Regions from separate parts of the Enterococcus sp. AZ170 genome, predicted to be linked through region 3. Evidence: predicted binding sites of a transcription regulator. Region 3 holds the regulator's gene; each other region holds the start of a gene.
The links. The regulator CtsR, encoded in region 3, represses protease genes until heat stress. The targets are predictions, from matches to a motif close to TTGGTCAAAAAAGGTCAAANA.
Positions count from the first base shown of each region.

Region 1: the regulator CtsR is predicted to act here: its motif matches at 1,229-1,249, upstream of IGJ55_RS05290 (ATP-dependent Clp protease proteolytic subunit).
Region 2: the regulator CtsR is predicted to act here: its motif matches at 2,817-2,837, upstream of clpP (ATP-dependent Clp endopeptidase proteolytic subunit ClpP).

Region 1 is NZ_CP172947.1:1,085,260-1,091,806, forward strand. Features, by position in the region: gene IGJ55_RS05285 (hypothetical protein) at 1-938, shown strand, start outside; gene IGJ55_RS05290 (ATP-dependent Clp protease proteolytic subunit) at 1,321-1,908, shown strand; gene IGJ55_RS05295 (hypothetical protein) at 2,056-2,490, shown strand; gene IGJ55_RS05300 (hypothetical protein) at 2,869-3,030, opposite strand; gene IGJ55_RS05305 (hypothetical protein) at 3,063-3,419, opposite strand; T-box leader at 3,571-3,830, shown strand; gene IGJ55_RS05310 (O-acetylhomoserine aminocarboxypropyltransferase/cysteine synthase family protein) at 3,976-5,256, shown strand; gene IGJ55_RS05315 (2-isopropylmalate synthase) at 6,003-6,547, shown strand, end outside.
Region 2 is NZ_CP172947.1:2,376,253-2,382,799, reverse strand. Features, by position in the region: gene IGJ55_RS11560 (gluconeogenesis factor YvcK family protein) at 1-294, shown strand, start outside; gene whiA (DNA-binding protein WhiA) at 322-1,257, shown strand; gene IGJ55_RS11550 (hypothetical protein) at 1,264-1,506, shown strand; gene IGJ55_RS11545 (DsbA family protein) at 1,525-2,046, opposite strand; gene clpP (ATP-dependent Clp endopeptidase proteolytic subunit ClpP) at 2,140-2,736, opposite strand; gene IGJ55_RS11535 (TM2 domain-containing protein) at 2,891-3,367, opposite strand; gene IGJ55_RS11530 (hypothetical protein) at 3,583-4,098, shown strand; gene ilvD (dihydroxy-acid dehydratase) at 4,750-6,441, shown strand; gene ilvB (biosynthetic-type acetolactate synthase large subunit) at 6,455-6,547, shown strand, end outside.
Region 3 is NZ_CP172947.1:3,378,361-3,384,907, reverse strand. Features, by position in the region: gene IGJ55_RS16190 (hypothetical protein) at 1-636, shown strand, start outside; partial or broken gene IGJ55_RS16185 (DUF2130 domain-containing protein) at 798-1,424, shown strand; gene IGJ55_RS16180 (helix-turn-helix domain-containing protein) at 1,483-1,728, opposite strand; gene IGJ55_RS16175 (CtsR family transcriptional regulator) at 1,939-2,406, shown strand; gene IGJ55_RS16170 (ATP-dependent Clp protease ATP-binding subunit) at 2,411-4,900, shown strand; gene IGJ55_RS16165 (peptidase U32 family protein) at 5,148-6,068, shown strand; gene IGJ55_RS16160 (peptidase U32 family protein) at 6,082-6,547, shown strand, end outside.

The DNA.
Region 1 (6,547 bases), 1.2 Mb from region 3:
AACACGAGTTTTCAACCAGAGTTTATACGGAAGAAAGTCGTTATTTTATTTTACAAGGAATGAATATTGCCTATTCACGTCAAGATAAAGAAAAGCTTGAATTAGAAGAAAAGGTCATCGTCGATTTAAAAAAACGCCCCATTTTCAAGTTAGTCGAACAAGCATGGAAAAGTTTGAATATGGAGCGCTTTTTACCAGAACATGAAATTGTTTATGTGGTGTCTCTTTTTAATTCTTGTGAGTATTCTTTTAGTCAATTAGAGAATTTATTTGAAGACCATGAGAAATTACGTAGTACGTTTTTAGTTGGTCGTCCAGATATTATTCGACTAATCCAATATTTTGAAGAAGAATTTGATCAAATTTTATTAGGGGATTTTAGTTTTGAAGAAGGGGTTATCCGTTTAACAAGGAATGCTTGGTATAATCATCAAGTTTTAGTCCACGGTTCTTTTTATACGCTGCATCCTAAAAATAAAGAGCTGTTTCAACGAATCGTCAAAGTTTTATTTAAATGGGGACAAGGAATTAAAAATCTTCTTGTAATTGATACAAATTTAATCTATCGTTTTATTGAAGAAGCGGGCCCTATTTTAATGCAAGAAAAACTGTTCTTCCGTTTGAAAATCGTAACCGATTCTGATTCAAAATTTTTACTGTATCAAAGTAAATTCTCTGAATTTAATGTTTTCGATATAGTGGTAGAGAATAAATTTTACCGTTCCATATACGAAGTTGAAGGATATGACCAATCGATTCGTAATGAATATATCTTTTGTGAAGAGGCCCTGATTCCATCGGTGTTAGAAGATCATCCTCATATCATTCCAATCTCTGTAGATATGTTATTAGATCATTCTTTTTTGTTAGTGTGTATGAAGCCTTATCAACACTTTATGGAAGTTCATAATACTTCCTATATTAATGGGGTAAAGTGATAATCTATTTTTACTTATTAGTTGGCAAAAAGACGAAGAATGTTAAGGCAAAGAATGCAGCAGAAGTTTTGTATGGTTTATGACAGATGAGAATCAAATAGATCCAGTGTGACGTCGCCCTGTACCTCACTGGGTTTCTCAGCAATTATCGCGAAGTTACTTCTGATTTCACTAGTAATTCGAATTCCTGGAGTAGGGGATGTGACTCGTAGTGTTATGTCTCAGATAAAAATAAACAATAGATTACTTTTAAGTATCGATGGATCCTTGATGTTTGAAAAATAGTTTTTAAGGTCAAAACAAGTCAAAAAAGTGGACAAATTTTCATATTGCGGTATTATTAATATAGAGATTTAGCTTTAAAATATGGAGGTTAGTCGTGATGAACTATTTAGATGAAAATGAAGAAACAGAAGAAAAACAACAACCAAATGCGTTTATGAAAAAATTGTTTGAAGAGCGAACAATTTTGATTTACGGAGAAATCAATCAAGATTTAGCACGAGAAGTAACATCTCAATTATTGTTGCTAGCTGCAATGGGTGATGAGCCTATCAAAATCTTTATCAATAGCCAAGGCGGACATGTTGAAGCGGGAGATACGATTCATGACATGATCAAATTTGTAAAACCAGAAGTGATCGTGATCGGAACTGGTTGGGTTGCAAGTGCTGGTATTACGATTTACTTAGCTGCTGAAGCGAAGAATCGTTATAGCTTACCAAATACACGCTATATGATCCATCAACCTGCTGGCGGTGTGCAAGGACAAAGTACAGAGATTCAAATTGAAGCCAAAGAAATCATCCGTATGCGTGAACGTGTCAATCGCTTGATCGCTGAAGCGACAGGTCAAACTTACGAAAAAATCGCAAAAGATACAGACCGTAACTTCTGGATGTCAGCTGACGAAGCCAAAGAGTATGGCATGATTTCTAAAATCATCAAAACAAGTGACGAAATTCAATAAAAACATAAAAACTGCAAACAAAAAATCTGTTTGCAGTTTTTTTATAAGAAGAATCAGGGTAAAATTGTATTTTTGCAGATTCTTCTTGTCATCTGCCTATCAAACAGGGTAAAATTGAGTGATTACTAAAAGAAAGTAGGAAAGATTGTGAAACCAAATTTAGGCTATTATGTTCAAAACATCAATGATATTGTTAAAGAAACAGAAGAAGTCGGAGAAAAAATGAACGACTATTACGAGGAAGTTCGTAAAGCAATCGATAACGGCAAAGTAACGGAGTTGGCTCCAGAAAGAATTGCTGAGATTCAACGCATTTTCCAAGATGGCACCAAGGAATATACAATTATGCTTGAAAAAGTAACTCAATTGCGTCCACCTGCCCGTGTTATGGGAATCCATAAGAAATTCGAACGTTCATACATCGAATATTTAGCTGGTTGTAACGAAATGATTTTATCTTTAGATCCGGAAAAAGGGATCGATGTTGATTTGTTCAATCATTCAGAAGAAAAGCAAGATAAAGCAACAGATGACATTTCATTTGCTATCACACGAATGAGCAACCTTTTATTAAATAAATAAAAAAATAAATGGAAAAATGACAAAAAATAGTAAGATTTCATTTTAATTTAATGTTATTTTTAGTAGACAAAAGAAAAAAACTGTTGTATTATATGATCATACCAACAACAACCTTTTTATTTTTCATTTTACTCTTATTGAGTAATACTCCTTTTCCATCGGCCTTTTCCGCCGATGGTTTTTTATTTATACGTTTTTGAAAATAAATATCATATTAATAATATATCTTTATCTTTTTAATTTTAACATACATAATGTTATTTTTTGTCTGTTTTAAGCAAAGAAAAGAGACTTGCTTTTAAAGACATAGAAAAAGATCTAAAACAGAAACATTACAGTCTGTTTTAGATCTTTAGATTTTCATGTGACTATTCCGTATTAATTTTCTACATTACGCACATAATCATCAAAATACTGAATCAGATCAGATTTGATCTTCTGATATTCAGCTTCTGTGTATTCACGTTCTTCAATCGTTCCATTAAAAAATGGAATCTCCAACTCTTCGCGCAAGCGCTCTACGACTTCACTTTGATCCATTTGGGCACCTTCTTTACCTGTTGTCTACTCTATTATAGAACATTAAAATCATTCGTCAACTGTTCAAAAGAATCTTTCATAGCCGTTAACTTATTATAAAGTAGGATGCTATCATCCTCTTCAAGAAAAAAGACCTGCTTCAATTCAAAATAGAAATCTTCAAAGGCTTTAAAAAAGGGGTGAACCTCTGAGGCCGTTAGTTCACTATTACTGTAGTAAAAAACACGTACACTATGATAATAGGTGAAGACTTCATTGATATTTAAAAGAATTCGAGTATCTTCAGGGCGTGGGCGGCTGGTGACTAAATCGTATAAAGTTAAGCTCTTTGTATGGATTTCAGATAAATAAGATAAGAGTATTTCCACTTTTTCATTACTTGCTGACATTAAATCAACCTCCAATTTTCTTAATTATAATAAAAAAGTAGAAGAAAGAGAAATAGGACACTCAATAGAAGAGTAATATTTATAAAAAATGAAAAATAAAGAAAAAAACGTTGACAAAAAAATGAGAATGCTCTAATATTATGACCAATACTAAAACTCATTGAAAAGAAGAGTACACAAGCAGACATTATATCCAGTGAATTGATGTGATCAGTTATTGGAGCGAGAGAGCTTTCGTTTGGTGCAAGAAAGTAATGATCCCTTGTCGAAAATGATCTTGGAGAGGAAAAATCAATTTGATTTTTACGGCAGCTACCGTTAACAAGGCACCAAATCAAGAAGTGATTCGACGTTTGGGTTGAGATGGAAGTGATTTCCAATAAAGGTGGTACCGCGACAGTCGCCCTTTACTAGTATAAAGCTAGTAGGGACGGCTTTTTTGTTCCTTTTAATGAGAATAAATAGAAAGAGGCGGTCATTATGCAAGAAGGTGATATGTGGATTGGCGATATAAAAAAAATCAATAAAATAAAAAATAGAAAAGGAATGACGCATAATGACAAACTCTAACTATCAATTTGAAACGATCCAAATCCATGGAGGACACAAACCCGACAAAGAGACGAATTCTAGAGCCGTACCTATTTACCAAACAACATCTTATACCTTTGACGACACACAAGATGCAGCCGAGAAATTTGCACTATCTAAAGCAGGAAACATTTATACACGCATCACAAATCCGACAACAGCAGTATTGGAAGACCGGTTGAATGAATTAGAAGGCGGTGTTGGAGCGGTAGCAGTAGCTTCAGGAACAGCGGCTGTCACTTATGCAATTCAAAACCTTGCAAGCAGCGGTGATCATATTGTCTCAGCTTCAACATTATATGGTGGAACATTTAACTTATTTGCTCATACATTGCCAGAATTTGGGATCACGACAACCTTTGTTGAGCCAGATCAGTTAAGTAATTTTGAAGAAGCCATCAAAGAAAATACCAAAGCGATTTTTGTAGAAACGATTGGTAATCCAATTACGAATGTTGCAGATTTAGAAGCCATTGCAGAAATTGCACATAAACATGAGTTACCATTGATCGTGGATAATACTTTTGCAACGGCCTATTTGAATCGTCCTTTTGATTTTGGCGCTGATATCGTCGTATATTCCGCAACAAAATTCATTGGTGGGCACGGTGTTGCTTTGGGAGGTGTTATCATTGATTCTGGCAAATTCAACTGGGCAAATGGTAAATTCCCTAAACTTGTTGATCCAGACCCAAGCTATCATGGTTTATCCTATACAAAAGATGTTGGTGCACCAGCTTATATCACACGCTTACGCGTTTCTTTATTAAGAGATACAGGGGCAGCGATTTCACCCTTCAATAGTTTTTTATTGATTCTAGGTCTAGAAACATTATCTTTGCGCATAGAGCGACATGTAAAAAATGCGCAGACTGTAGCGGAATTTTTAAATAAGCACCCGAAAGTTGAGTGGGTTAATTATCCAGGCTTACCGAACAATCAATATCATCAACTAGCAGAAAAATACTTACCAAAAGGAGCAGGCTCAGTCTTTACTTTTGGAGTAAAAGGTGGGGCCGAAGCTGGAAAAAATTTGATTGATCATGTTGAGCTGTTCTCACTATTAGCAAATGTCGGTGATGCGAAATCATTGATCATTCATCCAGCTTCAACAACGCATTCACAGTTGAGTGAAGATGAATTAAAAGCTTCAGGAACAGCGCCAGAATTGATTCGTCTATCCATTGGAATTGAAAATATTGAAGATATTATTGCTGACTTGGGGCAAGCATTGAATAAACTATAAAAAAATGAAAAGGTTGGGACAGGAAGTGCTTCTGCTCCACCCCTACCGTTCATACGGATTCCATTTGAGTGGGATATGATTCAAAGAGTTATGTCCCGTTCACTTTCTTAAAAAAATCTCATAAAACTGTTGACTTTGATTAAAAACTTTTGTATCTTTAATATTATAGTTTGAATTATTCAAAAATTCTGACAATAAAGGATGTTGAGGAAGATGAACAAGCAGACAACGACAATTACATTCTTATTATTACTGAAGGACTCATCACACTGATTTCTAGAAACCAGCTGCAGCACAGCTTTTTCTTATCAGACGTTGAGAGTCCTGTTTTCGCATTGCATGAACGGGATGACAAGCATCCCATATCGTGGGGTGCTTTTTTATTGTAAATCACAGCGATTGCTTGCAGAGCTGATGATGCACAATACTTGGCGAGCGAAGCGAGAGAAGTTTCGTTCGTCTAAAACACAGCGACTGCTTGCAGAGCTGATGATGCACAATACTTGGCGAGCGAAGCGAGAGAAGTTTCGTTCGTCTAAAACACAGCGACTGCTTGCAGAGCTGATGATGCGCAATACTTGGCGAGCGAAGCGAGAGAAGTTTCGTTCGTCTAAAACACAGCGACTGCTTGCAGAGCTGATGATGCACAATACTTGGCGAACGAAGCGAGAGAAGTTTTATTCGTGTCCCCTAACCTAAAAAAATGAAGAAAACCATTAACTCAATTCAGAAGGGAAGTATGAAAAATGAACACTATCCAATTCTTTGACACCACTCTAAGAGACGGCGAACAAACACCAGGTGTAAATTTTAACACCAAAGAAAAAGTTCAAATCGCTAAGCAACTTGAAAAATGGGGTATCGATACGATCGAAGCAGGATTTCCGATCGCATCAGTTGGTGATTTTGAAGCAGTTAAAGCCATCGCAGAAAATGCTGAAAAAATGACCGTCGCAGGTTTGGCACGGTGCCAAAAAGCTGACATCGATCGCGCTCATGAAGCGTTGCAAAATGCCAAGGACCCACAAATCCATGTATTTCTAGCAACTAGCCCGGTTCATATGGAATTTAAACTAAAAATGACACCAGACGAAGTAATCGCTTCTATTAAAGAACACGTTAGCTACGCTAGAACCAAATTTGAGAAAGTTCAGTTTTCACCAGAAGATGCAACCAGAACAGACAAACAATTTCTACTAAAAGCAGTTCAAACAGCCATTGATGCAGGTGCAACAATCATCAACGTTCCTGATACGGTTGGTTATTCCAATCCAACAGAATACGGCGCACT
Region 2 (6,547 bases), 1.0 Mb from region 3:
GAAACGGAACATTTTACTGATGCTGATCATGTTTGTGTTTTACATGAACACTTAAAAAGTAAATTTGTTGATACTGTTTTGGTCAATACTGAAAATGTTCCTGATGGGTATATGGATCCGGAGATTTATGATGAATATCTAGTTCAGGTGGAGCATGATTTTCAGCGTTTGAGAGATGAAGGCTGTCGTGTGATTTCGACAGATTTCTTGAAATTACGTGACGGCGGTGTTTTTCATGACGGGGATAAGGTTGTAGATGAATTATTCCGTATCGTATTTGGCCCAAGATATTAAAAAGTAAGAAGAAAGGAGGAAGGTAGATTGTCTTTTGCAGCGGATGTAAAAAAAGAACTAACGACCTTAGAAGTTCATCGGGAACATGCTCGATCAGAATTAGCTGCGTTGATTCGGATGAATGGTTCACTAAGTATCGTGAATCAGCAATTCGTCTTGAATGTTCAAACAGAAAATGCAGCGATTGCCAGACGAATCTATTCTCTTTTAAAAGATCATTATGAGGTGCGTTCGGAATTATTGGTACGAAAAAAGATGAAACTAAAGAAGAACAATGTCTATATCGTAAGATTAAAACAAGATACGAAAAGTGTATTAGCTGATTTAGACATTTTAGATGGTATGATGTTTAACACTCATGTGTCGGACGAAATTATAGGAAATGCACAAAAAATGAGGTCTTATTTAAGAGGAGCTTTTATGGCTTCTGGATCAGTTAATAACCCGGAAACTAGCCGATATCATTTGGAAATATTTTCTATTTATGAAGAACATAATGATGATATTTGTCAGATGCTGAACTATTATGACTTGAATGCTCGAACGTTAGAACGGCGCAACGGGTATATTTCTTATTTAAAAGGTGCTGAACGAATTGCTGATTTTCTAACGTTGATCGGTGCGACCAATTCAATGTTAAAATTTGAAGATGTTCGGATCGTTCGTGATATGCGTAATTCAGTCAATCGGTTAGTCAATTGTGAAACAGCGAATCTCAATAAAACGATCGATGCAGCTTCGAAGCAAATTGAAAATATCCAGTATATTGAAAGTGTAGTTGGCTTATCGGCTTTACCAGGGAAATTACAAGAGATTGCTGAATTAAGATTAGAGTATCCGGAAGTAAGTTTAAAAGAATTAGGCGAGATGATCCCATCAGGTGCTATTTCAAAGTCAGGAATCAATCATCGAATTCGTAAAATCAATGAATTTGCAGATAAACTAAGAGAAAAAAGTGCGTAACCTTTTATGGATTGCTATGAGAGAATAGCAGAAAGTTGGGTGGAAATGATGGGCGTAGAAGATAAAGATTTTATCATGAGGCAAATCAAGCAACTCGGAGAAGGTCTAGGAAATTTTCTTGGCAAGGAGGATGTAGATAAGATTTTGAGTTTTGGAGAAGACGCTGAAAAAGAGATTCAAGATTCTGCAACAGCTAAGGAATCGAGTATTGACCGTAGCTCTAAAGAAAACGAGACCAAGCCTAAATAAATAGCTTGGTCTCGTTTTTTATTTCCCTTCTATATAACCAATCAATTCTTCTTTAGTAATCGATTCATCAAAAATATGCTCACCAATAATAATTGTTGGTACAAATTTGATATTGGCAGCTTCAGCTTCCAGAATTACTGCTTGAATGATCGCAGGTTCTTCTTTTTTAGACAATTGTAAATTATCTTGTGCAAAAACAGCGACATCTTCTAAAGAAAGATTTCCCCATTGGTCTTGGGTATCATACATTTGTTTCAAATCAGCCAACCCTTTTTCAGGTAAGTCATAATTGATATGATGATGCATGACATTGCCTCGTTGTAGGCTTTCTTTTTCTTTGTCTAATAGCTTGATAATTCGTTGGACTTTTCCTTGTTTGACATACTCATTTAGGAAATCAAAGGATTCCTCAAACCATTTTTTACAATAAGGGCAACGAACATTCATAAATTCTACCATCTTTACTGGAGCCGAGTCTTTTCCAATAGCTAAACCATTTTTTGTAGTAACTTTTGTTGCATCAATAACTGAAATATCCATTTTACAAACATCCTTTCATTTCTTATACTTATAAGTGTAGCGCTTTTAATCATCAATTTAAATAAAAATGCCCAAAATTCTGGGCATTTTTCATTATTTACTTAATGAGCTGCTATTTTCCATTACTTCATCGATCAAACCATATTCTTTCGCTTGTGTAGCTGTCATAAAGTTGTCACGGTCGGTGTCGCGTTCGATGACTTCAAGTGGTTGACCAGTACGTTCAGCCAAAATTTTATTTAGGCGATCACGTGTATCAAGAATATGTTTCGCTGCGATCTCAATTTCAGTTGCTTGACCTTGAGCGCCACCTAATGGTTGGTGGATCATGATTTCTGCATTAGGTAATGCGAATCGTTTGCCTTTTGTACCAGCAGTCAATAAGAAACTGCCCATAGAAGCTGCCATACCAAGAACGATAGTTTGGACATCCGCTTTAACAAAATTCATTGTATCAAAGATGGCTAATCCAGCAGAAACACTTCCACCTGGTGAGTTGATGTAAATATAGATATCTTTTTCAGAGTCTTGTGCATCCAAAAATAATAACTGAGCAATGACCGAGTTTGCTACATTATCATCAATTGGACCACTTAACATAATGATTCTATCTTTTAATAATCGTGAATAAATATCATATGCTCTTTCTCCACGAGATGATTGTTCAATAACTGTTGGTATTAAATTCATAGTATATTCCTCCTATAATAAAGCTCTTCAAATCATTTTATCACAAAGCAAGACTTAATGCTTAAAAAAAGTATACTGTATTGGTCAATAAAGGTCAACTTTAATGCACTAAATTAAATAAAAAAACCTTAGAAAACTAAGGCTTTTTTGAGTATTATGAAGTGACTACAATATTTCCATTTTGATCAGCTGGTTTAAGTAAAGTCATGATTGAAGTGAAAAATGCAATAACTGCAGGAATCGCTGTCCAAGAGAATACTAGGTACATAATGCCTTTTCCAGTGAAACCAGAATAAAACTTATGAATGCCTATCCAACCTAAGAAAAAGGCTAATATAAAATAAATCCATTTATTAACAACTCTACCATGCTGTACATAGCCGCCAACGGACTGTGTATTGTTATTTTCATTCACAATGTTAATATTGATCTTATCTTGTAAATTGTCTATTGTATTTGTAGCTTGTTCTGCTTTGTGGATGATCAATTCGTCACCATCTTCAAATACATCAACTTGATCCCCAACTTCTGGCTTAAAATGAAACCACTCATACAAAGCACGAGTTGTGCTTCCATCTTCATTAGCAATAACAACATCATCAAAATCTAACTTAATAACTTTTTTCCCCATATCAACTTCCCCAATTCTCCAAATAATATTACTACCGCTATATTATATCATCAATTGAATGAGTAATCTAGACCTATAAATAAAGGAAATAAACAAAATGCTAAAAAAAAAATAAAAAGTTTAGTAAGATAAATATTTTTTTTCATATTTTTTTGTCCTTGTGAAAGAGTATGTTATACTAAAAAAACAAGAATGAAAAGAGTGAGGGAATCCAAATGGTGGTTTTTATTGCAGGTATGACTGGTGTGCTAATTGGTGCAGTAATTGTATCAATAGGCGTGGCACTTCGTGTCACTTATGATGAACGCAAGGCAGTCCGTTACCGAGAATTAGAAAATTTTGTTAAAGAAATAGAAACACTGAACCTTCTAAACAAGAAGATCAATGAGATTCTACAAAAAAGAGATATCTATGTAGACAAGTCGGTGAATTTTATATCAATGGACGATTGTTATATCAGCATCGATGATTTTATTTATTTAGAATCTTTTTCGGCCCAAAATAATTTTTACTTACCAACATATTTGATTGAAGAATTTTTCAAAAAAATCGCCCATAGAAAAGTCATCTTAACACCAGATGAAGTGATCTCAATGGGTGGTAGTACTTATAAAGGCGGGCGTGTGATTTTAGAAAGCTTTTCAGAAGAGCTACTTTCAATCATTGAAGATAAGAAAAGACAAATGAAACGGTTGACACATAAACCTTTATACTATTTTCAAAGAGGATAATAGAGTAGACACTTGAAGGATTTCAAGTGTCTTTTTTTTGCAAATGATAAGACGTATATTGGATTTTTCATGTCCTAAAATGAGATGAACAATGAAATAAAAGTAAGGACACTACTTCGACCAGATTAAGCTCTAACCATTCATTTGAAATCAAGAGTGGCAGCGATTATTCTATAAATATAAACGACGGGAAAAAAACAAAAGCATTGAATTTCCATTCGTTAGATAGAAAAAAACCATAAGTAAGAAAAAGAGAACTTATGTTTTTAGAATTTTCTGAATCTTTTTATCAAATTTTATTGACATTCTCATTTAATAGGTTTATAGTTAACAAAAGCTTTTATTTATCACATGCTATTTTAATCTTTACGATAGATTTTTAAAAATGAGGAGACCGTTACTATGGAAAAGACAAAAAACAATCACGTATTAGTCATTATTTTACCGTGTAGGACTTAGAACACTGAGAAATTTCGCAGATGTTTGAGTCCTGTTTGTCTTTCGTAGATGGGATTCTTACTAAGACATCCCATTATTCAATGGGATGTCTTTTTTTCAAAAAAAATGTAAGGAAGCAGAGTAAATAAAAAATTGAATCAGAAGCAGCAAAATAAAAGCTACTGACGATAACTGAATTGGAGTGGATGAAAAATGCGTAGTGATCAAATAAAAAAAGGGATTGAAGCTGCACCCGCCAGAAGTTTACTTTATGCAACGGGACAAGTGAAAAATGCTAAGGACATGCAAAAGCCGTTTATAGCAATTTGTAATTCTTATATTGATATTGTTCCGGGTCATGTACATTTAAGAGAGTTAGCCGATGTTGCAAAAGAAGCGATTCGGGAAGCGGGAGGAATTCCTTTCGAATTCAATACGATCGGTGTAGATGATGGGATTGCGATGGGGCATATCGGCATGCGTTATTCTTTACCTAGTAGAGAAATTATTGCAGATGCTGCTGAAACGGTGATCAATGCGCATTGGTTCGATGGTGTTTTCTATATTCCAAACTGTGACAAAATCACTCCAGGTATGTTGATGGCAAGTGTACGTACAAATGTTCCTGCAATTTTTTGTTCAGGTGGTCCGATGAAGGCAGGTGTTGATCCAAGAGGTCATACTACAACGCTCTCGAATATGTTTGAAGCAGTTGGAACATTTAAAGAAGGCAAAATGACAGAAGAAGAATTCAATTTTATGGAGCAAAATGCTTGCCCAACCTGTGGTTCCTGTGCAGGAATGTTTACGGCAAATTCGATGAATTGTTTGATGGAAGTGTTAGGAATGGCTTTACCTGGAAATGGGACGATTTTAGCTGTATCAGATGAACGGAGAGAATTAGTTAGACAGTCTGCTTTTCATTTGATGGATCTAGTCAAAAAACAGATTAAACCAAGAGATATCATCACAAAAGAAGCAATCGATGATGCATTTGCTTTAGACATGGCAATGGGCGGTTCTACTAATACAGTTTTGCATACATTGGCAATCGCAAATGAAGCCGAAATCGACTATAACTTGGAAGAAGTCAATGCGATTGCTGAGCGTGTTCCATATTTATCAAAAATCGCTCCTTCATCTGCCTATTCGATGCACGATGTCCATGAAGCAGGTGGTGTTCCAGCAATTATGAAAGAGTTGGTCGATCTAGGCGATGCAATTCATCCAGATCGTATCACAGTTACAGGAAAAACGATTCGTGAAAACGTTCAAGATGCAGTAATCAAAAATGAAGAAGTTATCCATCCAAAGGAAAATCCATACAGTCCGGTTGGTGGTCTATCGATTTTGTATGGAAATATTGCGCCAAAAGGCAGTGTGATCAAAGTCGGCGGGGTTGATCCATCAATCAAAAAATTTGTAGGGAAAGCAATATGTTTTGGCTCTCATGATGAAGCTGTGGCAGCAATCGATGATCATACGGTAAAAAAAGGTCATGTTGTCGTGATTCGTTACGAAGGACCAAAAGGCGGACCAGGTATGCCGGAAATGTTGGCACCGACATCAAGTATTGTAGGACGAGGTTTAGGCAAAGATGTAGCATTGATCACAGATGGGCGTTTTTCGGGTGCTACTCGAGGAATCGCTGTTGGTCATATTTCTCCAGAAGCTGCAGCAGGCGGACCCATTGCATTAATCGAAGATGGGGATGAAATTGAGATTGATTTAACCAATCGGACATTGGAATTACATGTTTCTGAAGAAGAGCTGGCGAAAAGAAATGATCAACTGCCGACATTCAAAGCAAAAGTAAAAACAGGATACTTAGCTCGATATACAGCGTTGGTCACTTCAGCTCATACAGGTGGAATCATGCAGATTCCAGCAGATTTGCTAGACTAGAGGAGGGAAGCTCATGGCAGAAAAACAGAGAAAAATGAAAAATGGTTCAAAGCTTTTAATTGACTCGTTATTGAAGCAAAAGGTAGAAATGATTTTTGGATATCCT
Region 3 (6,547 bases):
ATGTTTCAGAAAAACCATCATGTTCATGCGTTAATTATTAAAGTGAAAAAAAATATGATCTTCGTTCAAGATAATTATTTTAACTATCAAGATGAAGTTGAGCCTGAACTACTTATTTCATGGTGGAATCAATCTCAAAAACACTTGAACTGCAAACTGATTGATCTGAAAAAAGCAAAACATACCTCAAAAACAATCAGTACTGTTGATGCTATAGCGGATAATTTAAAAATAATGACAGAGGCAGCACAATATGAGAACTATGAGAACTATCTATCTTATTGTGGCTTATCTGGGTTGAAAGAGATGACTACGGATATCGTAAGTGCAATAAGAGAAAGAAACTTTATTGCGATTGATTTCCTGTTAGAAGAGATAGACAAGATCTGTAGAAGTAGAAAACAGGCGGCAGACTTTTTTAGATTAAGAAAAAGACAAAATTTGGAAAATGAATATTTAAATTCTTATAGTAAATGGTCGAATATATTTTTAACACTTATGAAGGCAGTGATAGCAGAAAAAGCAAATTTGAAAGATATTGAGAAGCAATTTAAGGAGATCGTTCACTTGGAGAGTGCGATTATTGATATGTTACAAAAAGAATTTGATATATTAGATAGTAAGGTAAGGGATTAATTCAGATATATGAAAGTTACCTGTTGCTACTTTTGTTATAGCGGAATTTTATTTGAGTGCTATTATCAATTTCTTAAACTAGATGGAGGGAAGGGTCTTCTCCTAAGAAATGCGATACTAGGTTTAAGTTATACAAGAGGCTGGTCTAGATTTACATTCGTATTGGCTTCTACAAAGCTTTTAAGGCTAAACAATCTACTAAGATGGTTTGTGAAAGCTTAGAAAAAAAGTGTGAGATAGAGTTAAATAGCCTTTGACGGCATTCCAAAATGTTAAGATTGGCAAGGTCAATGATGTTAAGTTTGGTAGTGAGGATGGCTAAATTTATTGAGAACACGACAAAAATGGAACTGAGATTATTTTTATTATGTTTGAGATGAAAAATGAAGGTGATGAGACTGAAACTAAAAAGAAAAATGAACGCTTTTTCAAAGAATTAGACAAAGATAAAAATGAGAAAAAGGTGAATAGGCTATTCTCGTTTCTATGCTTGAAGCAGATAATGAGCTTTGATAGTAGATGTTTCCTAGGAATATGAAAAAATGTATATGATTCGTCCTCAATTCTTTATTCCGATTATCTCGCTTCTTAGAAATGCTGTACTTAATTTCTTGGAGTATAAGCAAGAAGTAGTTTTTATGCGGGAGCAAAATATAGATATTACTAATTTTGAATAAGAGCAAGATGTACTCCTCTCTTCTGAGAATAATTTGAGAGTGGCAAATAATAATGCTGAGGATTTAACGGTGAAGAAAAAGTTTGATAATATTCATAGAGGAGTGATTTGAGATGAAACTACATAAATTGAATAATAAAAAGCATTTATTACAATCGAACCGCGAGAGGTTAAAATATCTTACTCCTCATCTCAACCCCATTCTTCTTGAGATGTCTGCTGACTGTCTGTCTATGACAACCATATATATCAGCTAGTTCATATATGGTGCAACTATCTTTGTATTTAGCTACTATTTCAGAAATCTCCTTATCAGATAATAGCTTCTGACGAGGTTTACTAGATTTAATATCACAAATTATCTCGTCATATTTCTTCAAATTGTTCTTACAAGAATTACCAGCCTTATATTCCATTATTCTATCAGTAAGGTTTATATCAAGGACCGATAGGGCGATTGAAAGAACAGAGTTTTCACTCTGTTCTTTTTTTCTATTTAAGTTGATTTAGCAGTGAATTACTTGAATGTTTATCTTTTCTTATCAAATTAGGCATTCTCCTTTATTAAACAGTTGAAATTATGTATAATTAAGGTCAGTATTAGTCAAGGGAAAAGGATGAGTGTGATGAGTAATCAAAATACTTCGGATTTAATAGAAGCATATTTAAAGAAGATACTTGAAGAAAGCAGCAAGATTGAGATTCGCAGAGCTGAAATGGCTCATTTATTCAATTGTGTTCCGTCCCAGATTAATTATGTCATTAATACACGCTTTACGATTCAAAGAGGCTATTCAGTAGAAAGTAAACGCGGTGGTGGAGGATATATTCGGATTGCTAAGGTCCAAATTTCTGATAGTGATCAATTACTAAAACAAATTGCCAAGTTTACAGGAAATGAGCTTTCAGAAAAGGATGCACTGATTTTTATACAAAAGTTATATGAAGAAGAAGTAATCACCAAAAGAGAAGGAAATCTGATGCTCTCTGTCCTGGGTAAACAAGTTTTAGGCAAAGCAGGAAAAAGTGAAGAATATTTACGTGCTCAATTGATGCAGTCGTTTTTAGAACGTTTGAGTTACGAGGAGGAATGATAATATGGATGAATTATTTACAGAAAGTGCACGAGCGGTTTTAGCGATTGCACAAGAAGAGGCAAAATATTTTAGGCATCAATCTGTAGGCTCAGAACATTTATTATTGGCACTAGTTCTAGAACCCAACGGTATTGCAGGGAAATCACTGCGCCAATTAAATGCAGATAAGAATGATATTCGTGAAGAAATCGAACATTTAACAGGATATGGAACAGTCAAAGCATATCCTAAAGGAGCTTATTTACCATATTCTCCTCGTGCAAAACAAATTTTTGCTTATGCAGGTGATGAAGCGAAACGATTGGGTGCACCGAATATTGGAACGGAACATATTTTACTAGGTCTACTTAGGGATGAAGATATATTAGCGTCACGTATATTATTGAATCTAGGTTTGAGTTTATCTAAAATGCGTCAATTACTAATGAAGAAAATTGGGATAACTGACCCGCAAATGAGTGGTAATGTTGGACGCCGCCGTAACAATCAAGCTCAAAAAGCAGCACCTAAAGGAACACCAACACTAGACTCATTAGCTCGTGATTTGACAAAATTAGCCCGTGAAAAAGACTTGGATCCTGTCGTTGGGCGTTCACAAGAAGTCAGACGTCTGATTCAAATTTTGAGTCGCCGGACAAAGAATAATCCTGTTTTAGTCGGTGAACCTGGTGTTGGTAAGACAGCGATTGCGGAAGGATTAGCTCAAAAAATCGTCAATGGTGAAGTTCCAGAGGATATGCAGGAAAAGCGTTTAATGATGTTAGATATGGGGGCTTTAGTAGCAGGTACTAAGTATCGTGGAGAATTTGAAGATCGACTGAAAAAGGTGATTGACGAAATTTATCAAGATGGCGAAGTGATTTTATTTATTGATGAATTGCACACGCTGATTGGTGCGGGTGGTGCGGAAGGTGCGATTGATGCATCCAATATCTTAAAGCCAGCTCTTGCAAGAGGAGAGCTACAGACAATTGGTGCCACAACATTAGATGAATATCAAAAATATATCGAAAAAGATTCTGCTTTAGAACGTCGTTTTGCTCGTGTACAAGTGGACGAGCCGACACCAGAAGAAGCTGAAGAAATTTTAAAAGGTCTACGTTCGCGCTATGAGGAACATCATGGGGTGGAAATCACAGATGATGCATTGCATGCGGCTGTTCAGTTATCTGTTCGTTATATCAATTCACGTCAATTACCTGATAAAGCAATTGATTTGATGGACGAATCCTCCGCCAAAGTTCGTTTGGATTTGGCTGATGAACCTTCTGAGGTGAATAGTTTACGCATTGATATTGCTCATTTAGTTCAAGAAAAAGAAGCTGCAATTCAAGCGCAGTCATTTGAAAGTGCAGCAAGATTACGCCAAAAAGAGAAAAAAATGACACGGAAGCTAGAAAATATTCTCTTATTAGAACAAAAAGAAGCTTCTGGCTACGCTAATCGTGTGACTGAAGAAGATGTAGCGAACGTTGTTTCACAATGGACGGGTGTACCGTTACAACAATTAGAGAAAAAAGAAAGTGAACGCTTACTTGAATTAGAAAGTATCTTACATCACCGAGTAGTTGGTCAAGATGAAGCAGTTCAAGCTGTGTCACGTGCAATTCGCAGAGCTCGTAGTGGGTTAAAAGATCCAGATAGACCTATTGGCTCATTCATGTTCTTAGGTCCAACAGGGGTTGGTAAAACTGAGCTTGCAAAAGCGTTGGCTGAAACAATGTTTGGCAGTGAAGATGCCCTTGTTCGTGTCGATATGTCTGAATTTATGGAGAAATACAGCACTAGCCGTTTAATTGGTTCACCTCCAGGTTATGTAGGATATGAAGAAGGTGGTCAGTTGACTGAAAAAATTCGTCAAAAACCATATTCTGTCATTTTACTAGATGAAGTTGAAAAGGCACATCCCGATGTTTTCAATATTTTATTACAAGTATTAGATGATGGGCATTTAACAGATTCTAAAGGGCGTAAGGTCGATTTTAGGAATACTATTTTGATCATGACCTCAAATATTGGCGCAACAGCAATTCGCGATGAAAAAAATGTTGGCTTTAATGTCCAGGATTTAACTAAGGACTATGGCGCAATGCAAAAACGGATCATGGAAGAGTTGAAAAAAGCTTTCCGTCCAGAGTTTTTGAATCGTGTTGATGAAACAGTCGTCTTCCGTTCATTGGATCAAGCAGAAATTCATGAAATTGTGAAGATCATGAGTAAATCGATTGTTCAACGTTTGCGAGAGCAAGATGTGAATGTAAAGATTACGGCAGCTGCAATTGAGGTAATCGGTAAAGTTGGTTTTGATCCTGAATATGGAGCGCGACCGATTCGACGTGCATTGCAAAAAGAGGTCGAAGATCGTTTGAGTGAAGCTTTACTATCTGGACAAATCCATCTAGGTGATAAGGTGACCATTGGCGCAAGTAAAGGTAAAATAACGTTGAATGTCAAATCACCTAAACCTGAACAAATTTTACAAACAATATAATCAATAATTCGCTGTGCAAAACGAATCTGTTTTGTACAGCTTTTTTCAATTGAAGTGGCTGTAGAGTATTGTTTTTGTGAAAAATGAGCGTTAAAATTACTAGAGGCTATTGGAAAGTTTGTGAACCTATGCTACTATGAAACAGTTGTTAGAAGGCTGGTAAATAGAGATGAAATCATATAGAAACTAGCTTTATTTTTCAATTGATACTAATCGGGTCCATTCAGCTTTTAAGGGAGGATACAAAATGATTGAACTTATTGCAACTGCTGAATCAGTAGAACAAGCAGAGGCGTTATTGGCAGTTGGGGTAGACACTTTATATATTGGAGAAGAAACATTCGGGTTACGCTTGCCGACATCATTTTCGCGTGAAGAGCAGCAAAACATTATTGAGATGGCTCATAGAGCAGGCAAAAAAGTGACGGTTGCACTGAATGGAATCATGCATCCGGAGAAAATGAAATTGGTACCTGAGTATTTGAATTTTTTGCAAGAAGTCAAAGCGGATCAATTAACTGTAGGAGATCCTGGTGTTGTATTTGTGATCCAGCGTGATGGAATCGAGATTCCATATATTTATGATGGTGAAACTCTAGTGACCAGTTCCAGACAAATTAATTTTTGGGCGAAGCGTGGCTCGATAGGTGCAGTCTTAGCACGAGAAGTTCCTTTTGAAGAAATGAAAGCAATGAAAGACAATTTGCTAGTTCCAGCTGAAGTGCTTGTATATGGTGCTACATGCATCCATCAATCAAAACGTCCGCTGTTGCAAAACTACTATAATTTCACAAAGAATGATGAGTCAACCAGTAAAGAGCGTGGCTTGTTTATATCCGAACCCAAAAAAGAAGAAACACACTATTCAATTTATGAGGACAGCCATGGTACACATATTTTTGCGGATAACGATGTGAATTTAATTGGAGAACTCGAAAAGCTTCATGAACATAATTACACAAAGTGGAAACTTGACGGAATCTATGCACCAGGAGAAAACTTTGTAGAAGTAGCGAAATTATTCGCAGATGCAAAAGAACAAATCAAAGTAGGTCTTTGGTCAAGCAATCAGGCACAAAAAGCAATTGAACAAATCAAAGCCCTACATCCAGAAAACCGTGGGTTAGATATTGGTTTCTTTGATTTAGATCCAGACGAGATAAAATAAGGAGAAAAAACACATGACAAACGAACGAACACTGAAGCGTCCTGAGGTCTTAGCACCAGCAGGGACGCTAGAAAAACTAAAAACAGCTATTCATTATGGCGCAGATGCAGTTTATATCGGCGGTAACGCATACGGCTTGCGCAGTCGTGCCGGCAATTTTACAAAAGAAGATATGATTGAAGGCGTAGCGTTTGCTAATGAGCATGGAGCAAAAGTTTACGTGGCGGCAAATATGGTCACTCATGAGGGAAATCAAGAAGGAGCAGGGGACTTTTTCCGAGAAATCCGTGATGTTGGTATTTCTGCAGTAATCGTATCTGATCCGGCTTTGATTGAAATTTGTGCAGCGGAAGCACCGGGCTTACCGATCCATTTGTCTACACAAGCTTCAGCTACCAACTATGAAACACTGGAATTTTGGAAAAATGAAGGATTAGAGCGTGTTGTTTTGGCACGTGAAGTATCGATGGACGAAGTGG